3 regions of the Nesterenkonia sp. CL21 genome follow, and region 1 is predicted to be linked to each of the others. Evidence: predicted binding sites of a transcription regulator. Region 1 holds the regulator's gene; each other region holds the start of a gene.
What was found. Region 1 encodes HrcA, which represses chaperone genes, less so after heat shock. Its sites were predicted from a motif close to TTNGCACTCGNNNNNNNCGAGTGCNAA; they were not measured.

Region 1 (7,233 bases):
CGGGCCCCGTCGCACATGGTGCGGCGGGGCCCGCGGCGTCCGGGTCGCGTCTTCCGGGCGCCGAGTCCGTCCTCCGCACGGTGCTGCGCCCGTTTCATGGAAGAATGGAGCGTCAGCCCGACATCCCGTCCCCGAGGGAAGGACCACTCGCACGTGTCTCCGAAGGCCCGCACTCCTCTGGTGCCCGCCGCGACCGATCCTGGCGTGATCCGGAACTTCTGCATCATCGCGCACATCGACCACGGCAAGTCCACACTCGCGGACCGCATGTTGCAGCTGACGGGAGTCGTCCAGCCCCGCGAGATGAAGGCCCAGTACCTGGACCGCATGGACATCGAGCGTGAACGGGGCATCACCATCAAGTCCCAGGCGGTGCGCATGCCCTGGGAGCACGACGGCGAGACCTACGCCTTCCACATGATCGACACGCCCGGCCACGTGGACTTCTCCTATGAGGTCTCCCGCTCGCTGGCCGCCTGCGAAGGGGCGCTGCTGCTGGTGGACGCCGCCCAGGGCATCGAGGCCCAGACGCTGGCGAACCTGTACCTGGCCATGGAACATGACCTGACGATCATCCCGGTGCTGAACAAGATCGACCTGCCGGCGGCCCAGCCCGAGAAGTACGCCGAGGAGATCGCCCACCTGATCGGCGGCGACCCCGCCGATGTGCTGCGCGTCTCGGGCAAGACCGGTGAAGGCGTGGAGGAGCTCCTGGACCGCATCGTCGAGGAGATCCCCGCCCCGGAGGGCGACGCGCAGGCACCGGCACGCGCGATGATCTTCGACTCGGTCTACGACACCTACCGCGGCGTGGTGACCTTCGTCCGCGTCGTCGACGGCAGTCTTGGGCATCGCGAGCGCATCAAGATGATGTCCACCGGAGCCACCCATGAGCTGCTCGAGATCGGCGTCTCCTCCCCGGAGCCGGAGCCGACCAAGGGGCTCGGCGTCGGAGAGGTCGGCTATCTGATCACCGGCGTCAAGGACGTGCGTCAGTCCAAGGTCGGTGACACCGTCACCTCGCAGGCGAAGCCTGCCGACGCGATCATCGGTGGCTATGACGAGCCCCGCCCGATGGTGTTCTCGGGGCTGTTCCCCATCGACGGCTCGGACTTCCCGGTGCTGCGCGAGGCGCTGGAGAAGCTGCAGCTCAACGACGCCGCCCTCAGCTTCGAGCCGGAGACCTCGGCGGCTCTCGGGTTCGGGTTCCGCGTCGGGTTCCTCGGCCTGCTGCATCTGGAGATCACCCGCCAGCGTCTGGAGAGCGAGTACAACCTCGACCTGATCTCCACCGCGCCGAACGTCATCTATGAAGTCACGGCGGAGGACGGCGAGGTCCACGTGGTGACCAACCCCAGCGAGTTCCCCGACGGCAAGGTCTCGGAGATCCGTGAGCCGGTGGTCGCCGCGACGGTGATCGTCCCCAGTGAGTTCGTCGGAGCTGTCATGGAGCTCTGCCAGGCTCGTCGCGGCACCATGGAGGGCATGGACTACCTCTCCGAGGAACGTGTGGAGCTGCGGTACAGGCTTCCCCTGGCGGAGATCGTCTTCGACTTCTTCGATCAGCTGAAGTCCCGCACCAAGGGCTACGCCTCGCTGAACTGGCAGGGCGAGGGTGATCAGGCGGCCGACCTGGTGAAGGTCGACATCCTGCTGCAGGGGGACAAGGTGGACGCCTTCTCCGCGATCACCCACCGCGACCATGCCTATGCCTACGGAGTGAGGATGGCCTCCCGTCTGAAGGAGCTCATCCCGCGCCAGCAGTTCGAGGTTCCGATCCAGGCGGCCATCGGCTCGCGCATCATCGCGCGTGAGAACATCCGCGCCATCCGCAAGGACGTGCTCTCGAAGTGCTACGGCGGAGACATCAGCCGCAAGCGCAAGCTGCTGGAGAAGCAGAAGGAGGGCAAGAAGCGCATGAAGATGGTGGGCACCGTGGAGGTGCCTCAGGAGGCCTTCATCGCTGCTCTGTCCTCCGACGAGGGTGGCGGCGAGAAGGGCAAGAAGTAGGCAGTGCCTGCCACGCTTCCGGTGGGCGATCCGGTCCCGGCCGACGGCGCGCTGCCCGCGCGGGTGCTCGCCGGGCTGGGCGGGCGCGCCTCAGCGCCGCTGGGGCTGTACGTGCACATCCCCTTCTGCTCGGTGCGCTGCGGCTATTGCGACTTCAACACCTACACGGCTGAGGACCTCGGTCCGGGTGCGTCCCGGGAGTCCTACCCGGAGACGCTGATCCGGGAGTTGGAGTTCGCCGCGGATCTGCTGGCACGCGCCGGGGCGCCCGAGCGCCCCTTGAGCACGATCTTCTTCGGCGGCGGCACCCCCACGCTGCTCCCGGCCGAGTCCCTGGCCCGCATCCTGGAGCGCGCCCGGTCCCTGTTCGGGGTGGCCCCGGGGGCGGAGGTCACCACGGAGGCGAACCCCGACACCGTGGACGAAGCTACCGCCGCCGCATTGGCCGAGGCCGGATTCACCCGGGTGAGTCTGGGCATGCAGTCGGCGGTGCCGAAGGTGCTGCGCACACTGGACCGCACCCATGATCCTGCCAATGTCACCCGTGCGGTCGACGCCGTCCGGAGCCAGGGCCTTCAGGTCAGCCTGGACCTGATCTATGGCACGCCGGGAGAGACCTTGGAGGACTGGCGCACCAGCCTGGAGACTGCGGTCGCGATGGATCCGGACCATGTCTCGGCGTACTCGCTGATCGTGGAGGAGGGCACCGCGATGGCGGCGAAGGTCCGCCGCGGCGAGCTGCCCGATGTGGATCCGGATGACCATGCGGACAAGTACCTGCTCACCGACGAGCTGCTGAGCGCGGCCGGACACCAGTGGTACGAGGTCTCGAACTTCTCGCGGGATGAGTCGACCCGGTCGCAGCACAACCTGAACTACTGGCGGGACTCCGACTGGTGGGGTGCGGGGCCGGGCGCCCACTCCCACCTGGGCGGACTGCGCTGGTGGAACGTCAAGCACCCCGCCGCCTACGCCCAGCGGCTCCACCAGGGCATCACCCCGGGCCACGGCAGGGAGCTTCTCGACGACGACGCACAGGCGCTGGAGCACCTGATGCTGCGCCTGCGGATCGCCGAGGGCCTCGACGTGGCCGAGCATGAGGCGCTGCCTGGGGCTCGACGCCTCGACGACGGAGTCTTGCGGGCCCTGGTCCACGAGGGGCTGGCGCAGGAGGGACCGTTGAACCCGGATGAGCGGAGCCCGCGCGGACGGGTGGTGCTCACGCTGCAGGGCCGCCTGCTGGCCGATGCGGTGACCCGTCGCCTCAGTGGATGAGGCGCAGGTTCATCCGGTACCGGTAGGGGCGACCCTTGTTGCACTCGATGCCCGCCACGAGACCTGAGATCGTCATCACGACCCACAGGAAGACGGCGACCAGTCCGAAGATCCACCCGATGGCGGGGATCAGCGCCAGCACGTAGCAGACGAGCATCACCACGGTCAGCGGCAGGGTGAAGTTCAGGGCCTCCTTGGACTCCTGTGCGGTGAACGGACCTCGGTCCCGGAACACGAGGTAGATGATCAGCGACGGCACGCAGCCCATGAGCCCGCCGAAGTGGGACAGCGTCGCCCAGCGACGGTCCTCCGAAGGGGTCAGCGGCAGCGCCGCGTCGGCGGAGCCCTCGACGCGCTCGGAGTCCCCGGCGTGCTGGCGGCGTCGGTCCGCAGGCCGGTGACGGTCGCCCGAGTTCGGCTGCTGCGGATGTGGCGGCTCGGACTGTGGCACGGCGCCCCTCTCTGATGCTCGTGGGATGGCGGTCGTGCGGACCCGGGGGGCCTGCACGGATGAGGCAGATTCTACCGCCCCCTCCTGGACGTGGGCTGCCGGCGACACCCCCGCGGAGCCGCCGGGCGCAGGCGTCAGCCGGTGACGAAGTCGATGAGCTCCTCGACCCGTCCCAGGAGGGCCGGTTCCAGGTCGGTGTAGCTGGAGACCGTCCCCAGGATCCGCTTCCAGCCGGCGGCGATGTCCCGCTGCCCGGAATGCGGCCAGCCGAGTGCCTGGAGGGTGCCCACTTTGATGTCGATGTGCCGAGGGATGTCGGGCCAGGCCTGAAGTCCCACGAGCTGGGGCTTCACCGCCTGCCAGACGTCCACATAGGGGTGGCCCAGTACTGTCACGTTGCCGGCCGCCCCCGGCATGGACATGGCCTCGGCCGCAATGCGGCTCTCCTTGGAGCCCGGGACGAGGTGGTCCAGCAGCACACCCACTCGACGGTCCCGGCTCGGTCCGAACTCCCGCAGGGCCCCGACGAGGTCGTCTGCGCCGTGCAGAGGTTCGACGACGACTCCCTCGAGCCGCAGGTCCTCGCCCCAGACCTTCTCGACCAGTTCGGCGTCATGGGTTCCCTCCACCCAGATCCGGGAGGCCCGGGCGACTCGTGCCCGGGCGCCCTCCACAGCCAGCGAGCCCGATGCGGTGCGGCGGGGGCCCTGCGGGGCGGTGCGAGGCTTCGGCGGGACCAGCTCCACCGGGGCGCCGTCGTGCAGGAACCCGTGCCCCAGTGGGAAGGCCCGGCTGCGGCCGTGGCGGTCCTCCAGGCGGACCACGCGGATGCCGCCGGCCGCCTCCACACCCACCACGGCACCGACCCACCCCGACTCGGTCTCCTCCACCACGGTGCCGTGGTCGGCGGGGAGCGGCGGGACCTCACGGTACTGGGCGCGACGCCGTTCGGCCATGTCCGCGGGGCCCCAGGCGGACCAGTCGGTGGGGAAGTGAGGAGATGTCACAGCCCGGGAGCCTAGCAGCGGCGGCGGCGACTTCGGCGGATCCCGACGACACGCGCTAGAATTGGCACTTGTCGCAGGAGAGTGCCAATCGCCGCCGGGAGAGGAGACCAGCGATGTCTGACACCCGTCGCCTGCAGGTGCTGCGTGCGATCGTGGAGGACTACGTCCAGACCCAGGAGCCTGTCGGGTCCAAGGCGCTGGTGGATCGCCACAACCTCGAGGTCTCTCCGGCCACCATCCGCAATGACATGGCCTTCCTGGAGGCCGAAGGCCTCATCGCGGCCCCACATACCTCCGCGGGCCGGATCCCCACCGACCAGGGGTATCGGCTCTTCGTGGACCGCATCACCGAGGTCCGTCCGCTGTCGCGGGCCGAGCGTCGCGCGATGGACACCCTGGTGGAGGCCGCAGACGACCATGACGCCATGCTGGAGCAGACCGTGCGTCTGCTGGCCATGCTCACCAACCAGGTCGCCGTCCTGCAGCACCCCCAGCAGTCCACGGCGCGCATCCGGCACATCGAGGTCCTGTCCATGGGGCCGCTCAAGGTGCTGGTGGTTGTGATCCTCTCCTCCGGGAAGGTGGAGCAGCGGATGGCCACACTGCCGGAGCCTGTGGACGACGATTCGCTGCAGGTGCTCGGTCAGCGGCTCGCCGGGGAGCTCCACAACCGGTCCGCCTCGGCGCTGCCGCTGCCGGTGGACCGCCTGCTCGGCTCGGTCGAGCCGTCGCTGCGCTCCAGCCTCGCGATCGTCGCCCACACGGTGGAGGCGGTGCTGGAGTCCGGACGGGTGGATCGCATCATCATGGCCGGCACTGCTAACCTCGCCAGGTCTGACCGCGACCTGGGCCCCTCGCTCGGTCCCGTCCTGGAGGCCCTCGAGGAGCAGGTGGTCCTGCTGCGCCTGCTCACCGAGATGGAGCAGGACCGCCGTGGCCTCTCCGTGCGGATCGGTCATGAGACGAGCCATGACTCGCTGTCCGAGACCTCGGTGGTCGCTGCGGAGTACGCGGTCGGCGACGGCGGCGACGCCGCGAAGCTCGGCGTCGTCGGGCCCACACGCATGGACTACGGCTCCACCATGTCGGCGGTGCGAGCCATGGCACGGTACCTGTCCCGGATTCTCTCTGAAGGGTGAGAAGTGACTGACTACTACGAGGCGCTCGGCGTGAGCCGAGAGGCGTCGACCGATGAGATCAAGAAGGCGTACCGGAAGAAGGCGCGCAGGCTGCATCCGGATGTGAACCCCTCGGAGGACGCCGCCGATCAGTTCAAGCTCATCGGACGCGCCTATGAGGTGCTCTCCGACCCGGAGAAGCGCCGCAACTATGACGCCACCGGTGACGAGAACGGCCGGTCGCCCTTCGGCGGCGGATTCGGGGGAGGGGGCCAGGGCTTCGGCGGCTTCAGCGACATCTTCGAGACGTTCTTCGGCGCCGGAGCCTCGGGTCCGGCCTCCCGCACCCGGCGCGGCCAAGACTCCCTCATCCGCGTGCGCATCGATCTCAAGGACGCCGTGTTCGGCACCACCAAGGAGGTGGAGATCGAGACGGCGGTCACGTGCTCTGTCTGCCATGGCTCGTGCACGCGGGAGGGGACCAGCCCGACGACCTGCCCCGACTGCCACGGTCAGGGCCAGGTCCAGCGGCCCATGCGCTCCATCCTGGGCACCGTCCTGCAGACCGAAGCCTGCGCTCGGTGCTCCGGCTTCGGCAGCATCATCGAGGACCCGTGTCAGGAGTGCGACGGACAGGGCAGGGTGCGCGAACGCCGCACGCTGAAGGTCAAGATCCCCGCCGGCGTGGACAAAGGCAACCGCATCCACCTCGCCGGGGAAGGGGAGGCCGGACTGGCCGGCGGGCCGCACGGCGACCTGTTCATCGAGGTGGACGTCCGGCCCCACGACGTCTTCACCCGACGCGGGAACGACCTGCACGCCACCGTGTCCATCCCCATGACGGCCGCCGCCCTCGGCACCACGGTCAGTCTGGAGACCTTCGACGGGACCGAGGAGATCGAGGTCAAGCCGGGCACGCAGTCGGGCGAGGTGCTGACGCTGCGGGACCGCGGTGTCGCGCACCTGCGCGGCGGCGGCCGCGGTGCGCTGAAGGTGCATCTGAAGGTCGAGACCCCCACCAAGCTGACTGATCGCCAGCGCGAGCTGCTCCGTGAGCTGGCCGCCGAGCGTGACGAGGAGCTGGGGGAGTCCACCACGGAGCACCGGGGGATGTTCGCCAAACTCCGCGAGGCCTGGGACAGCCTGTGACAGCTCCGCTGTTCCACCTGGCGCCGGGACGGCTCGACGGCGTCTCCTGCGGCGACCACGTCCGGCTCGACGGCGCGGAGGGCCACCACGCGGCCACGGTGATGCGCCTCGAGGTCGGGGAGGAGGTCCACCTCTCCGACACGCGCCGGCTGCGGGTCACCGGATCGGTGGTCGAGACGGGGGCCGGTGTGCTGACGGTGGAGGTCTCCGCCGTCGAGGAGGA
Region 2 (7,233 bases), on a different contig from region 1:
CGGGCGCGCCCCGGGCGGGCGCTGCGATTGCCCTGAGCATGACGAGAGCCCCGCAGGCTGATGCCTGCGGGGCTCTCGTGCTGCTCAGCGCGACGGGCCGGGCATGATCACATCATGCCGCCCATGCCGCCCATCGGGTCCATGCCCTCGGCGCCGGCGCCGCCGGCGTTCTTCTCGGGCTTGTCGGCCACGACGGCCTCAGTGGTGAGGAAGAGGCTGGCGATGGAGGCCGCGTTCTGCAGTGCCGAACGGGTCACCTTCACCGGGTCGTTGACGCCGGCGGCCAGCAGGTCCTCGTACACGCCGGTGGCGGCGTTGAGACCGGTGCCGTCGGCCAGACCCTTGACCTTCTCGGCCACCACGCCGGGCTCGAGGCCGGCGTTGATGGCGATCTGCTTCAGCGGGGCCTCCACGGCGAACTTCACGATGTTCGCACCGGTGGCCTCGTCGCCCTCCAGGGACAGGGACTGGAACGCCCGGGCGCCGGCCTGGATGAGAGCGGCGCCACCGCCGGCGACGATGCCCTCGTCCACGGCGGCCTTCGCGTTGCGCACGGCGTCCTCGATGCGGTGCTTGCGCTCCTTGAGCTCCACCTCGGTGGCAGCACCGGCCTTGATGACGGCCACGCCGCCGGCCAGCTTCGCCAGGCGCTCCTGCAGCTTCTCGCGGTCGTAGTCCGAGTCGCTGTTCTCGATCTCGGCCTTGATCTGGGAGACGCGGCCGGCGATCTCGTCGGCGTCGCCGGCGCCCTCGACGATGGTGGTCTCGTCCTTGGTGACCACGACCTTGCGGGCGGTGCCCAGCAGGTCCAGGGTGGCGTTCTCCAGCTTGAGTCCGACCTCCTCGGCGATGACCTGGCCACCGGTGAGGATGGCGATGTCGGCCAGCATGGCCTTGCGGCGGTCGCCGAAGCCGGGGGCCTTGACGGCCACGGACTTGAAGGTGCCCTTGAGCTTGTTGACCACCAGAGCGGCCAGGGCCTCACCCTCGACGTCCTCCGCGATGACCAGCAGCGGCTTGCCGGACTGCATGACCTGCTCCAGGACGCCGATGACGTCCTTGACCGAGGAGATCTTGGAGTTCGCGATCAGGATGTACGGGTCCTCGAGGACCGCTTCCTGACGCTCGGCGTCGGTGACGAAGTAGCCGGAGAGGTAGCCCTTGTCGAAGCGCATGCCCTCGGTGAGCTCGAGCTCCAGACCGAAGGTGTTGGACTCCTCGACGGTGATGACGCCTTCCTTGCCCACCTTGTCGAGCGCCTCGGCGATCAGCTCACCGATCTGGTTGTCGGCGGCGGAGATCGATGCGGTGGCGGCGATCTGCTCCTTGGTCTCGATCTCCTTGGCGGACTTGAAGAGCTCCTCGGTGACCGCCTCGACGGCCTTGTCGATGCCGCGCTTCAGGCCCATCGGGTCGGCACCGGCGGCCACGTTGCGCAGGCCCTCCTTGACGAGCGCCTGGGCCAGCACGGTGGCGGTGGTGGTGCCGTCACCGGCGACGTCGTCGGTCTTCTTGGCGACCTCCTTGACCAGCTCGGCGCCGATCTTCTCGTAGGGGTCCTCCAGCTCGATCTCCTTGGCGATCGAGACGCCGTCGTTGGTGATGGTGGGGGCGCCCCACTGCTTCTCCAGCACGACGTTGCGGCCGCGGGGGCCCAAGGTGACCTTGACGGCGTCGGCGAGGCTGTTCAGGCCCCGCTCGAGGCCCCGGCGGGCCTCTTCGTCGAATGCAATGGTCTTAGCCATATCGGCACGTGTCCTTCCTGGACTGCGGGTGATGATGATTCAGACGTGTTCGCGTCAATCGGGTCGAACCTTGAGAGGTGCCCGCGACGGACGGCCGCACCCCCGCGTCACCGGGGGCGCATGGTTTCGGTGGCCTCACCTGTTCAGGTTCATCCCACTCGCCGCCGCAGGAGGCTGCACCCGTCACCGGGCTGGCAGTCTCCGGGGGAGAGTGCTAGCTCAATTTTTAGCACTCTGTGCAGGCGAGTGCAAACCCCTGAGGTGAGCTCCCGCCTGCTGCTGCGCGGCTGATCTCACTCGGCGAAATCGCCGTCGACCACGACGGCCACCGAACTCCACGCGCTGTTCTCCTCCACCCGCTCGATGCCGAGATTCTGCCCCACGTCCTCGGCGTGCTCCTCGGAGCCCGCCGGGTAGAAGACCACGGGGGTCTCGACGTCGTCGTAGGTCCACTCGGCCACGTAGGTGACGTTGTAGCCCATCTCCTCCAGCGTGGCCGCAGCCTCGGATTCGGCGCCCTCGTAGCCCAGGACCTGCACGGCCGCCTCGGTGTCCGCGGCGGTGCCGGTGGGCTCCTCCTCGGCACCCTCCTCGCCGTCCTCGGCGGCGCCGCCCTCGGAACCCTCGTCCTCGCCGTCGGACTCCTCCTGGGCCTGGTCCTGATCGGAGGCCTCGGTGTCGCCCTCGCGCAGGGTGGGCAGCACGAAGTAACTGACGACGCCGACCGCCAGGGCCAGCACCGCGAGCAGCCCGATCCACTTCAGGCCCCCGCCCCGGGAGCCCGTGGAGGCCTCGGCCGGAGCACGGTGCTTGCCGGCCTCGCCCTGCTGATAGGGAGGGACGTCGTCGAACTCGTCGTGCGGGAACTTGCTCATGGTGTGGCGATCCTCAGGCTGTGCGCGGACTGCGGACGGACGGTGAGGCGGACCGGAGAGCCCGGCCCGCTCGTGGCATCGGAGCTCAACATCTCAGGGCTCGTCATCTCAGGGCTCGTCATCTCAGGGCTCGTGATCGCGGGACTCCTCATCTCGACGGTCACCGGCGGGAGGCCCGAGCCCGCTGCCGCGCGTCGCGTTGGCGGCGCAGGCGCTTGACGAGCATGGGGTCGTGGGCGAGGGCCGCCTCGGAGTCGATGAGCCGGTTGAGCAGCTGGTAGTAGGACACCGCTGAGATGCCCAGCTGATCGCTGATCGCCTGGTCCTTGGCCCCGGCGTACTTCCACCATTGGCGCTCCAGGGCCAGGATCTGCTGCTCCTGCTCGGTCAGCTCCCCGGCGTCAGACGGCGCGTCCGCGACCTCGTCACGGGTGACGGCTTCGGCCGAGCTGGCAGAGCTCATCGATGCCTCCTGATCTCGATTCGGGCCGATGCGCGACCGGCCCGCTGGTTCTGCGCCCATCCTACGGCCCGGAGCAGGCACGACGGCGCATATCACCCGCTGTGTGTTCGCTGCCACAGGGACGCCCGGCGCACGGCGGACTCTCTCCAGTCCGGCCGCGCCCCGCACGTCGAGGAGTCATTTCCCCGCGCATCACCCCCTGAGCAACGCGCGCAAGCTTTCTGAGATGCACCGGAAATCGCCTCCTGGATCCTCCGCGGACCACCTCCGGGCGCATGACGAGCGACCACGTACCTCCCAGGCACCCTCTAAGGTGGTGGCCCATGGAGCTCTCCGAGAACCTCGTCGCACCTCTGGAGTCCGGCTGGGAGCGGGCCCTGGCCGCGCAGGAGCCGCAGTTCGCCCGCGTCCGCGAGGAGCTGACCCGCCGCCGGGCCTCCGGCGAGCACGTGCTGCCCGCCCCGGAGGCCGTGCTGCGCGCCTTCCGGCAGCCCTTCGACGACGTCCGGGTCCTGATCCTCGGCCAGGATCCCTACCCCACCCCGGGGCATCCGATCGGCATGTCCTTCGCCGTAGCCCCGGATGTGCGGCCGCTGCCCCGCAGCCTGCAGAACATCTTCCGAGAGCTGCATCAGGACCTCGGCATCGAGCCCGCTCCGCACGGCGATCTCACGGCGTGGAGCCGGCAGGGGGTGCTGATGCTCAACAGGGTCCTCACCGTCACCGCAGGCAGCCCGGGCTCGCACCGGGGCATCGGATGGGAGCAGATCACCGAGGCCGCCGTCCGGTCGCTGGTGGCCCGGGACACCCCGCTGGTCTCCATCCTGTGGGGCGCCGATGCGCGGCGCCTGCAGCCGCTGCTGAATGCGGGAGACCACACGGCAGTGATCACCAGCCCGCACCCCTCGCCGCTGTCCGCCCATCGAGGCTTCTTCGGCTCGCGGCCGTTCTCCCGGACCAACGACGCTCTGCAGCACCTGGGCGCGGCTCCGGTGGACTGGCGCCTGACCGCACCCGCCTGACCGCACCCGTATGACTGCTCAGCGGCGTCGGCCGCGGGACCGCTCGTTGGACTGCAGCCCCGAGGTGAACGGACGCATCAGCACATCGCCGAGCACGATGCCGGCGGCGATGCCCAGGATGATGATCAGGGCGCTGAACAGCTCGGTCAGCCCGCCCATCATCGAGTCCACCAGGGTGACCTCGGGGTTGTCGAGAGCGATCTGATACATGCCCCGGAAGACCATGAGACCCGGGAGCATGAACATCATGCCCGGCACGGCGACCACCAGCTGCGGGGCGCCCATGCGCAGCGCCACCACACGGCCAAGCGCGCCGACCACCGTCGCGCCCAGGATCGGGGTCATCCGCTCCCCCAGCCCGATCAGCTCACCGGCATAGAACAGCAGGAAGCCCAGGGCCGAGACGGCACCGGTGGGCAGCAGCATCTTCCAGCGCGCCTGCTCCACGACGGCGGCGGCCATCGCGGCGACGAACACCAGCGCCACCAGCACGGTCGGATGGTAGATGCGGGTCAGCCCCACCGCCACCTCGATGTGCGGGGCACCCAGCAGGTCGGCCAGCACGACGCCGGCCATGATGCCCGCTGTCATCCCCGCGAAGGCGATCATCGCGGAGACCAGACGTCCGGCAGACGTGATGGGGAAGCCGTTGATCGCGTCCTGGATGGCGGAGACCACCCGGGCCGAGGGCAGCAGGATCATCAGCCCGCCGGCCACCACCATGGACGGAGTGATGGGCGCGTCCAGCATGAAGGCGCCCATGGCGATGAAGGTGGCCATGAAACCGCCGGCGGCCAGGGTGAAGAACTCCGGGACCCTCCAGACCGCCAGCTGACGGGTGATGCCCAGCACCACCAGGGTCGCGGCGAAGCCGAGGGCGGCGTCCAGAAGCGGGGCTCCGAGGAAGCTCGCGAACAGGCTGGCGAACAGAGCTCCGGCCAGGTTCACCATCCAGCGCGGATACGGCTTGGGCTCCCGGGTGATCTCCTGGAGCCGCTCGGCCGACTCGCCGCGGGTGAGCCGCCCGGAGATGATGTCGGTGACCAGCTCATGCACCGCGGCCAGGGCCTTGTAGTTCCGGGACCAGGAACGCACCACGCGCACCCGGGAGTAGGGGATCTTGCCGTCCGGTGCCCAGTTGAGGCTGATCGACTGGTTGGTGATGTCGACGTCGGTGTTCTTCATCCCGAAGGCCGCGGTGACCGCGATGATCGAGGTCTCAACCTCCAGGGCGCCGGCCCCGTACCGGAACAGCGCCTCCCCCAGGTCGAGGACGAAGGCGATCGTGGCCAGTTCGTCCGAGTCCACCGGCTGCTCGGCCTGACGGGGGTTCGCGTAGGGGGTGCCCACGAGCCGGTCCACCAACGGCACGGCCTGGGTGTGGGTCGTCTCGGCCCGCATGATGCGGCGCAGCACGTTCTGCGGCCGCACCTTCTGCTCGAACACGGAGCGGTCGAACAGCGGGGGCAGCTTCAGCTGGTCCGCCAGTTTCGTCCCTGCGGGGCGGAGCACGGAGCGACGACGGATCGGTTCGCTGGCGGGCGCGGCGGAGACCTCGTGCGGGTCCGCCGCCAGGGCGCGGTCGCCGGGGATCTGAGGCCCCAGCGCCTCGGTCTGGGCCCAGTCTCCGACGGGGGTCCACTCGCCGGTGGACACCCGGTCCGCAGGGCGCTCCGGGTGCCCCAGCTCCTGACGGGCTTCATCGAAGGTGTGCGTGTGGGGCCGCGGCAGCGGTGAGGTGGGAGGACCGGACTGGACGTGCTGACCGGGATGCCCAGGATGCCCGTGCTGGCCGAGGTCAGGGCTGTCGGCCGGGGAGTCATAGAAGGCGTCGGGGGCGTACTCGTGGCGGACCGCCTCCACTTCGGCCTGGGCGGCTTCCTCCTGGGCACGCTCGGCAGCCTCGGCGTCGTATTCCTCCCATTCCAAGGTGGCCTCGGCCTCTCGGGAGGCCTGCCAGGAGGAGGCGATGCTGCCGGTCAGGGCCCGGACGAATCCGGTGGAGGTGTCCTCCTCCTCGTCCTCGCCGGCGGAGGCTGGCCGCACCACCGGGATGAGGGTGACCTCGGCGTCGGGCTCGGAGATGACGGGGTCGATGGCCTCGACGGCGTCCGTGCTGGCATGGTGCTCCCCCAGCCCGTGCTGGTCGCCCGACGTCCCCGGCCCGCCCGACTCGTCCGGACCGGCCACGCCATCCGCCCCGCAGCGGGCCTCGTCCTCGTGCGGCTGGACGTCGCGGGTGCCCCTGCGGCCCTGCTGAGCTGCCACTGCCCCTCCCTTCAGGATGTCTCGGATCGTCTCCCAATCTACGCGGTGGGGCTCGCGGCGGGGTCGAGCGCCCGAGGCGTCGTGGGGGTCCTGGGCCCGCCGATCGCCGATCGGGACGATCTGGAAGCGGGCGACGGTACAGAACCGCCCCGCCGGTCGCCGGCCAGAGTGGCGGCGGCCCGACAGGGCGGTGTGCTGCGAAATGGTGGATCCGAATGGACTCGAACCATCGACCTCTCGCGTGTGAAGCGAGCGCTCTAACCATCTGAGCTACGGATCCGTGCGTGATCTCGCCGGCATTCAGCCTGCCTGCGAGCGCCAGAAAAGATTAGCACCTCGGGCCCCGATTCGGAAAACCGGGGCCCGGGGCGCCCGAGGCGATGCCGCCGAATCAGGCGAGCGCCTCCTCCAGCGGGGTTTCGCCGTCGTAGAAGTTCACGGTCCGGCGCACCGCGGCGCCGGCGGTGAGCACATGGGTGATCGCCTCGGCCACGTTCTCCCGGGAGGCCCCGACCTCCGCGGCGTCGGGCCTGCGGCCGTCGATCAGCCCGGCGCCGTCGACCACCTGCAGTCGGCGCGTGGCCGGCTGCTGGGTCAGCGAGCCGGGGCCGAGGATGGTCCAGTCCAGAGCGGTGCCGCGCAGGTGGGAGTCGGCGTGGTGCTTGGCCTCCGCGTAGGGGTAGAAGGAGCTCTCCTTGTCCAGGGTGTCCACGTCGGTCTCGGCCCGGACATAGGAGACCATCACGTAGCGGGTGACCCCGGCCTGCTCCGCGGCTTCCATGGACCGGACGGCGGCCTCCAGGTCCACCGCGCGGGTGCGGGCAGGATTGCCGCCCCCGGCGCCGGCGGAGAAGACGACG
Region 3 (7,233 bases), on a different contig from region 1:
AGGACTGCATGAGGTCAGTGAGGACGACGCCGCCGCAGGACCCGGTTGGGCCCGGGCCTGGGGCGAGGTCCTGGAGGCGTGGCGCGAGGCGGTGCTCCGCCCGGCTCCTGCATCCGGGCTGCCGGTGCATGCCCCGGGAGACGAGATCGCTGTGCTGCGCCGCTGGACGGAGCAGGCCATGCCGGTGCTGCGGACGGGCCAGGCGGAGGCGGAGCTGTTCATCGAAGCCGTGGAGTCGACCGCCGTCGCACTGCAAAGGCTGCCGCAGATGACCCCGCGGCCCGCCCACCGGGACCTGCACGACAAGCAGGTGCTCTGGTCCGCCGACCAGGGGCCGGGGCTGCTGGACGTGGACACCGCCTGTCTCGCCGACCCGGCGCTGGACCTGGGGAACCTGCGGGCGCATGCGACCTGGCGGCACCGCCAGCGCGTCTGGAGCGCGGGCCAGGCAGAGGAGGTCCTCCTGGCGGTGGACGGCACGGCCGCGGAGCTGTCCCGGGTGCTGGACTCTCCCGTGGAGGACGCCGTGGCCGTCTATGAGCAGGCCAGCCTGCTGCGGCTGCTGTGCGTCTACGCCTTCCGTCCGCGGTATGCCGCTCTGGCCGACCAGATGCGTGGCGAGCTCCACCCGGCGACCTGAACCTGGGCCGCTGGATCTGTGTCCCTCGTGTCGGGATGCGTCTCCCTGATGAATCGCGGCGGCGGTTTCTATCGGTGGTCGTCCCCGCACCGGGGACAGCGCTCGGCCCGCCGCCGTCTTGTGGTCTGGACCAGGACGTAGGGTGGGCCCATGAGTGAGATCACCGAGGCCAAGAAGGCGGCCCGGGCGCGGATCCGATCAGCCCGCAGCACCCTCGACGTCGCCGAGAGTGCTCGCCGCGCGGAGGCTCTGGGACGGGTGCTCGAGGAGCATGTGCCGGCCCGGGCACGCGTGGCCGCGTATCTTCCGATGGCCCACGAACCCGATGTCCGGCCGTTCCTGACCCGGCATCTGCGCCGCGGAGGCCAGGTGCTGCTCCCCCGCGTCGCGGACGATCCGGTGCCCCGCGTGGAATGGGTCAGCTGGGCCGCGCAGTCCGAGACACGACGCCACCCTGTGCTGCCTCTGGACGAACCGGTCGGCCACGCTCGGACGCTGAGTGACGTCCTGGCCGAGGGCCCGCTGCAGATGCTGCTGCCCGCCCTGGCCGTGGACACCTCCGGGCATCGCCTGGGCCAGGGCGGCGGCTACTACGACCGCATGTTCGCCGAGGTGGAGGCCGCTGACCTGCGTGAGCAGGTGTCCGCCTGGGCGGTGGTGGGACCGGAAGAGGTCCTGCCAGCCGGGTCCTTCCCCGTGGAGCCCCATGACCTCGCGGTCGACGCGGTGGTGACGCCCGAGGGGCTCCGCAGACTCCGCTGACCCGCCGGCGCCTCGCGGCGGTATAGAATCAGTGGTCGGCAGATGTCCATGCGGCGGCACCCGACCGGTGAGCCTGCCGACTGTCCCCTGACTGAGGAATCCGATGCCCACGTACTCCTACGCCTGCAAGGCCTGCGGCCACGCCTTCGACATCGTCCAGTCGTTCAGCGACGACTCGCTGACCGTGTGCCCGGAGTGCTCGGGCACACTGCGCAAGAAGTTCGGCAGCGTGGGGGTGACCTTCAAGGGATCGGGCTTCTACCGCACCGACTCGCGCGGCTCCTCCTCCAGCTCCGAGTCGTCCTCCAGCCCCTCCTCCAGCTCCTCCTCGGCGCCCAAGCCCGCTGCGGCCTCCGCCACGGCCGACTGAGGCACCGGCCCTCGACGTCGGGCCTGCCCTCACCCCACCAGGCTCAGATGCAGACGCCCCTCGTGGGCTGCCTGCGCGATGTCCTGGGCCGTGGACGGATCCACCCCGACGACCAGCACCTGACCGGCGTCGCCGGCCTGCGGAAACCAGTCGTCGCTCTCGCCTGAGGGGACCCACAGCACCAGCGCGGCACGGGCCACAGTCCGCGAGGAGGTGCCGTCCTCCAGCGACTCGGAGGAGAGGATCACGTCCACCCGCTGGCCCGGGCTGAGCATCCCCACCAGCGCCGTGTCCGCCGGGCGCACCGGCACCGCCACATGGTCCTCGGGCTGGCCCGCCAGCAGCCCCGGGCCGACCAGCTGCGACGGCAGGACCATCGCCCCGCGAGGCAGCGGGACGGCTGCCTGGCGGCCCAGCAGATCCTCCACGCGGACCGGCTCCTCGCCCGGTACGGCCTCGGCGTCCACCGAGACCTCCTCCAGCACCGCGGCCGTCAACTCATCCCCGGCCGAGACATCCTGGGTCACCCGCACCGCCGTCGCCGTCTCCCCACGGGACTCCACACCCGAGGCGAGCCCGGCCAGCACCGCACCCAGCGCGCAGAGCAGCGCCAGGGGAACCCGCAGACGCCGCAGCCTGAGGCCCAAGCCTCCTCCGCGCAGCCTGCGCGCCACCCGTGGAGGGCGACGTCGGACGCCTGAACGGGGCGGCGTCGGGGATCCCGGTCTCTGGGCCTGTGCACGACGGCTCCGCCGCGTGATCGTGCCGGCAGCGGTCCCCGCGGATCGTCGGGCAGCGACCGCGCTGCGGGAGTCGGCGGGTCCGGCGGATCCGCCGGGGCGCGGCGGCGGTGGGAGGCGAGCAGGTCCTGCGGTGAGCGTCATGCCCTCCACCCTGCCGCTCACAGACCCACACGACGAGAACGTCGGGCGAGGCTGTGGATCGTCGCGCGTGTCAGCGCCGCACGCGACGGACCTGTGGAGGAACACCCCACCAGCGTCGAGGACTCAGTCCCAGTGGGGTGGGCGCTGCTCCAGGATCCATCGATCCCGCGCGCTCAGGGGCGACTTCCGGTCAGGGTCAGTCCCTCCGGAGCCTGACGCCCCCTTCGAGGCCGGGGCCGCATCGTCCTGCGCAGAGTCTTCCAGCGAGGCGGGGATGAACGCCTGCGACTCGGTCTCCTCCGGCTGCCCGGAGGTGGCGGGCGCGATCACGCGACGCCGTCCCCGGCGTCCCGAGCGCTGCGCCCCCGCCCCGTCCGGATCCGTGCCGTCGGGCGCGTCGGCCGCAGGCGTCATCGCACCCACTTGCCGCGCTCCCGCGGCGGGGCCCAGGTGGTGGCACGCCGATGCGAATCTTCGTCCTCCGCGTCGGCGGCTCCGCCGAAGCGAACCCGCGCCCCGGCACCGTCGCGCGGCAGCCGCTCCGCCAGCGCTCCGGTGGTGTTCAGCGCGATCCGTCCATGCTCGGCGAACTCGGGACCGGCGGCCAGGCCCACCTTCTCCGCGACCACCTCGGTGCAGCGGATCGGATCGGAGAACACCTCGATGGTCCACAGCACCAGATAGTGCCAGCCCAGCGCCTCGAAGGCAGCAGGCCGCTGCCGGGAACGTTCACGCACACTCATCGCCGCGTAGGTGTCCGTGCCGTCGGAGACCATCGCCAGCGGCACCACCGGTGACTGCGGGCTGATCTTCCGCGGGCAGGCCGCCAGATCCAGCGTGCCGCGGAATCCGTCCTCCACACGACCCCCGCGAGCACGGATCCGGTCCACCAGGTCCAGCACCAGCGGGTCCTTCAGGGAACCAGAGCCGGAGGGGTTGTCCTCTGCACGCAGACCCAGCTCGATCAGGCGCCGCATCAGAGCGGCTCCGGACTCCAGCCCGGCAGGGTCCAGGTCCTCGGGCGCCAGAGACGTCACCACGGTCAGCTCGCCGCGCGCCCGCGTCGTCGCCACGGCGAACAGCTCTTCGCCGCGCGGCTCGGAGAGCTCTCCGAAGTGATGCACCGGTTCGCCCTTGATGCTGCGCCCATAGCCGAGCGAGAAGATCACTCGGTCCCGCACCAGATGGTGAGCACGTTCCACCGGGGCGACGACGAAGCTCTCCCCCTCGTCAGAGTCGAAGAAGGGCCGCGCCCAGCTGTGATTGGCCAGGTTCACCCGGATCGCATCCGCCACGCGCCGAGCATGCCACTCGGAGCCGGTGACCACCGCCAGCGACCGGTCCTTGCTGGTGCGCACGTGGTCGAAGACCATGTCCACCACCCGGTTGACCTCCACGGTCGGAGACTCCACCGAGTCGCGTGCGCCCGGTCGGCCCAGGGCGTCACCGAGGTGCTCCACCACCAGACGGCGGCCCTGCCCGGTCAGCTGGGCGGCATCGGGCAGACGCTCCAGATCCCCCTCGTAGAGCGCTTCGGAGAGCAGCTCGGTCAGCTCCTGGTCCACACCCCTGTGCACCCGGCGCAGCCGGTGCTGCGGGAGCACCTCGGCCAGCTCCGCGAAGATCGACGTCGGCACCTGCTGCCCCGCCTCGCGGGCCGCGGGATCCGCCGACACGTGGAAGGGCTTCGGGGTGCCGGAGACGGGGTCGCCGAAGGCGATGACCTGCTCGGCCCGGGAGATCGGGCCCAGCGCGGCCGGCACCGACAGCGTCTCCGCGTCCAGCAGGATGACCGTGTCGAAGCGGGCCTGGGCCGGGAACTGCTCGGCCACACCCAACGGAGAGCTGGTCCATACCGGCACCAGGGGCTGGGTGAGCGCGCTGTCGACGGCGTCCAGCCCGGTCACGGTGGGCTCACCGTCGCGCAGCAGCTCCTTGAGCCGGGCCGCAGCCTCCGGGTGGGACTCGACGGCGGACTTCCAGCGCACCGCCAGCGCGTGGGTCAGCCGCTGCGCGCCGGTCTCCACATGGGCGGCGTCGGCGGCCCGGAACTCGGCCTCGATGCTGCGGAGATTCTCCCCGGTGGTCATGGCCAGGTAGTCGTCGCCCGAGATCATCGCCTCCAGCGCGGACTGCCACCAGGCCAGCTCCAGCTCGTCGGCGACACGCTCGGCGGGGACCTCGCGGGCGGAGAAGTCGTCCATCAGCTCACGGAAGCCCTGCTCACGCAGCTGCTCCGTGACCAGGGTGCGCTCCGGCAGCGTCTCCAAGGGCTTCTCATCCTCGGCGAGAGTCTCCACCGTGGAGATCATCTCCTCGGCCGGCATGTCCAGCAGATCCCGGTCGGCGTCGTCCTCAGGATCCACCGGCCGCAGCACGCCCACCAGCTTCTCCAGCCGAGTCTGCACATGCCCGATCATGTCGGCCAGCCGGTCCAGGCTCTTGGGCACCTTCGGCTGGGAGTCCTCCACGGCGTGCCGGGACCACTCCTCCCGCTCGGTCTGCACCTCGATCAGCGAGGAGTGCAGATCGTTGATCGACACCCCGGGGCGGACATACTCCTTGGCGACCCGACGCAGCCGGGAGCGTGCCATGGAGCTCATCTCGATCTCGTGCTGGCGGCGCCACCAGCCGGGTGCGGTGGCGGCGATCAGGTCGTCGACCGGCTTGGCATAGACGTCATGGCTGAACCGGCCCAGCGACTCCTGGACCCGCTGGAACAGCAGCACCTGGGCGTGCCAGTCGGTGAAGCTCTCCCCCATCCTCAGGCCGGTCACCGCGGTGGCGACCTCCATCTGCGCCTTCAGCTTGGGGAGCTCCTCGCGGAGATCCTTCACCAGGGCCATCGCGTCCTCGGTCTCCTGGCGATTCCGCAGCCGGGCGTTGTACCAAGGGCTGGTCCGGGTCTCCGAATCGAAGGCGCCCAGCTCCGCGGCGCGACGCAGCTTCACCGTCACCTGGCTGCGGTCCACCGTGTTGTCCAGCACCGAGCGCTTCAGCCGCACGGCGGTCGACGGCGCCGGGTTCAGCGAGGTCAGTGCGGCCAGGGCCTGCATGGCCTGGTAGGGCGAGCAGTTCCAGCGGGAGCGCACATTGTGCAGGGACTTCACGTGGTCCAGCAGCTGATGCCGCCGGTCCACGAGACGCTGATGCAGGGCGGCCAGGCGCGGGGGCTCCGCCCGTTCGGCACGTTTGATGGCCCGCACCATCTGCTCCCGCAGGTCCTCGCCCGTGGTGGAGGCCGGCACGTGCAGCGCCAGCGTCCCCAGCCGGGCGTCCTTCAGACGACGGCGGAGCTCCTCCAGAGTGGAGGTGCGCTCAGCGACCACCAGCGTGCGGCGGCCGGTCCAGGCCAGAGCCGCCACCGCGTTGATCGCCGTCTGGGTCTGGCCGCTCCCTGGAGGGGCCGAGACCACCATCGAGGCTCCGGCCTCGACGGCGTCCAGCACGGCCTGCTGATCCGGGTCGGCGTCGAGGACAAGCTTCTCCTCCCGGGGGTCCCGCTCGTCCACCGGAGGGGCCTGAACCTCGGGTCCGGCCAGGCGGTCGGAGGTCGCCAGCGCACGCAGCACCGGGTGCTCGCGGTCGAGGGCCTCCGGGTTTCCCAGGTCGGCGAGGTCCGCGAAGGTGGAGATGTAGGTCTGTCGCCACACCTGCAGGGCATCCACGGAGTCGGCCACCAGGCGGCTGAGCAGCTCAGCGGTCCGGACAGGGTCGAAGCGGGCTGTGGCGTAGCCTGCGGCGTGGAACTCCTCCGCGTCCAGCGTGATGCCGTGCCGGCGGTCCATGTGGCGAGCCAGGGCGGGATTCAGCCGGGCGGGCGCGGAGAACTGGATCTCGTAGTCGTCGTTGTCCGGGCGGGGCCTCAGCGTGATCGGCACCAGCATCACCGGAGCGGTGAACTGCTCGGCGCCGGCGTCGGTGGTCTCGGTCCAGGAGGCGATGCCCGCAGCGAGGAAGCCGACGTCGATGCCACGCTCCTCGGCCATCTCCCGCACCTTGGCGCGGATGCCTCGAGCGGCCTCGCGTCCGGCGGCGAACGCGCCGGATTCGTTGAGCAGAGTGGACAGCCGCGTCCGTCGGCCGGCCAGCAGCTGCATGAGCCCGGAGGAGTTCGACTCGGTGAGGTCGACGGCATTGTGCTGGGAGGGGGTGAACCGCAGCATCGTGTCGTTCTCCGTGCCGGAGTGCAGCGCCTCCACCCAGGCCGTCACCGGGTCGTCGGCCTGCGAGGTGCGGATCTCCGCGAGCTCGCTCTGCGTGAACTCGGAGGTGTCAGCCGGCTGGAAGTCATCGGATGACGCCTCGGCCGACTCCTCGGCCTCGGCCGCGGCTTCGATCTCCTCCGCGGACAGCTGGGTCCTCTCCTCAGACGTGGACTCGTCTCTGCTCACTTCTGACCTTCCGGCAGGATCACCTTCACATGGACGTGTGATGCTAGATCATTCCCATTCGATAGTCCCCGGGGGCTTCGAGGTCACATCGAGAGTTACCCGGTTGATCTCCTGGACCTCATTGGTGATGCGGTTGGAGATGCGGGCCAGCAGGTCGAAGGGCAGGCGCGACCAGTCAGCGGT

Region 2: the regulator HrcA is predicted to act here: its motif matches at 1,972-1,998, upstream of groL (chaperonin GroEL).
Region 3: the regulator HrcA is predicted to act here: its motif matches at 1,456-1,482, upstream of Q7C18_RS14565 (FmdB family zinc ribbon protein).

Annotation. Positions count from the first base shown of each region.
Region 1 covers NZ_JAUTWR010000001.1:730,725-737,957, forward strand. Annotated here, with positions in the region: gene lepA (translation elongation factor 4) at 154-2,010, shown strand; gene hemW (radical SAM family heme chaperone HemW) at 2,014-3,285, shown strand; gene Q7C18_RS03300 (DUF4870 domain-containing protein) at 3,275-3,736, opposite strand; gene Q7C18_RS03305 (DUF3097 family protein) at 3,871-4,692, opposite strand; gene hrcA (heat-inducible transcriptional repressor HrcA) at 4,857-5,882, shown strand; gene dnaJ (molecular chaperone DnaJ) at 5,886-7,010, shown strand; gene Q7C18_RS03320 (16S rRNA (uracil(1498)-N(3))-methyltransferase) at 7,007-7,233, shown strand, end outside.
Region 2 covers NZ_JAUTWR010000002.1:328,095-335,327, forward strand. Annotated here, with positions in the region: gene groL (chaperonin GroEL) at 108-1,745, opposite strand; gene Q7C18_RS06470 (LytR C-terminal domain-containing protein) at 2,039-2,620, opposite strand; gene Q7C18_RS06475 (DUF3263 domain-containing protein) at 2,781-3,083, opposite strand; gene Q7C18_RS06480 (uracil-DNA glycosylase) at 3,407-4,105, shown strand; gene Q7C18_RS06485 (threonine/serine exporter family protein) at 4,124-6,373, opposite strand; tRNA gene Q7C18_RS06490 (tRNA-Val) at 6,577-6,653, opposite strand; gene Q7C18_RS06495 (SDR family oxidoreductase) at 6,765-7,233, opposite strand, start outside.
Region 3 covers NZ_JAUTWR010000011.1:132,288-139,520, forward strand. Annotated here, with positions in the region: gene Q7C18_RS14555 (phosphotransferase) at 1-640, shown strand, start outside; gene Q7C18_RS14560 (5-formyltetrahydrofolate cyclo-ligase) at 791-1,402, shown strand; gene Q7C18_RS14565 (FmdB family zinc ribbon protein) at 1,506-1,772, shown strand; gene cpaB (Flp pilus assembly protein CpaB) at 1,802-2,419, opposite strand; gene Q7C18_RS14575 (hypothetical protein) at 2,780-3,070, opposite strand; gene Q7C18_RS14580 (DUF4011 domain-containing protein) at 3,067-7,050, opposite strand; gene guaA (glutamine-hydrolyzing GMP synthase) at 7,099-7,233, opposite strand, start outside.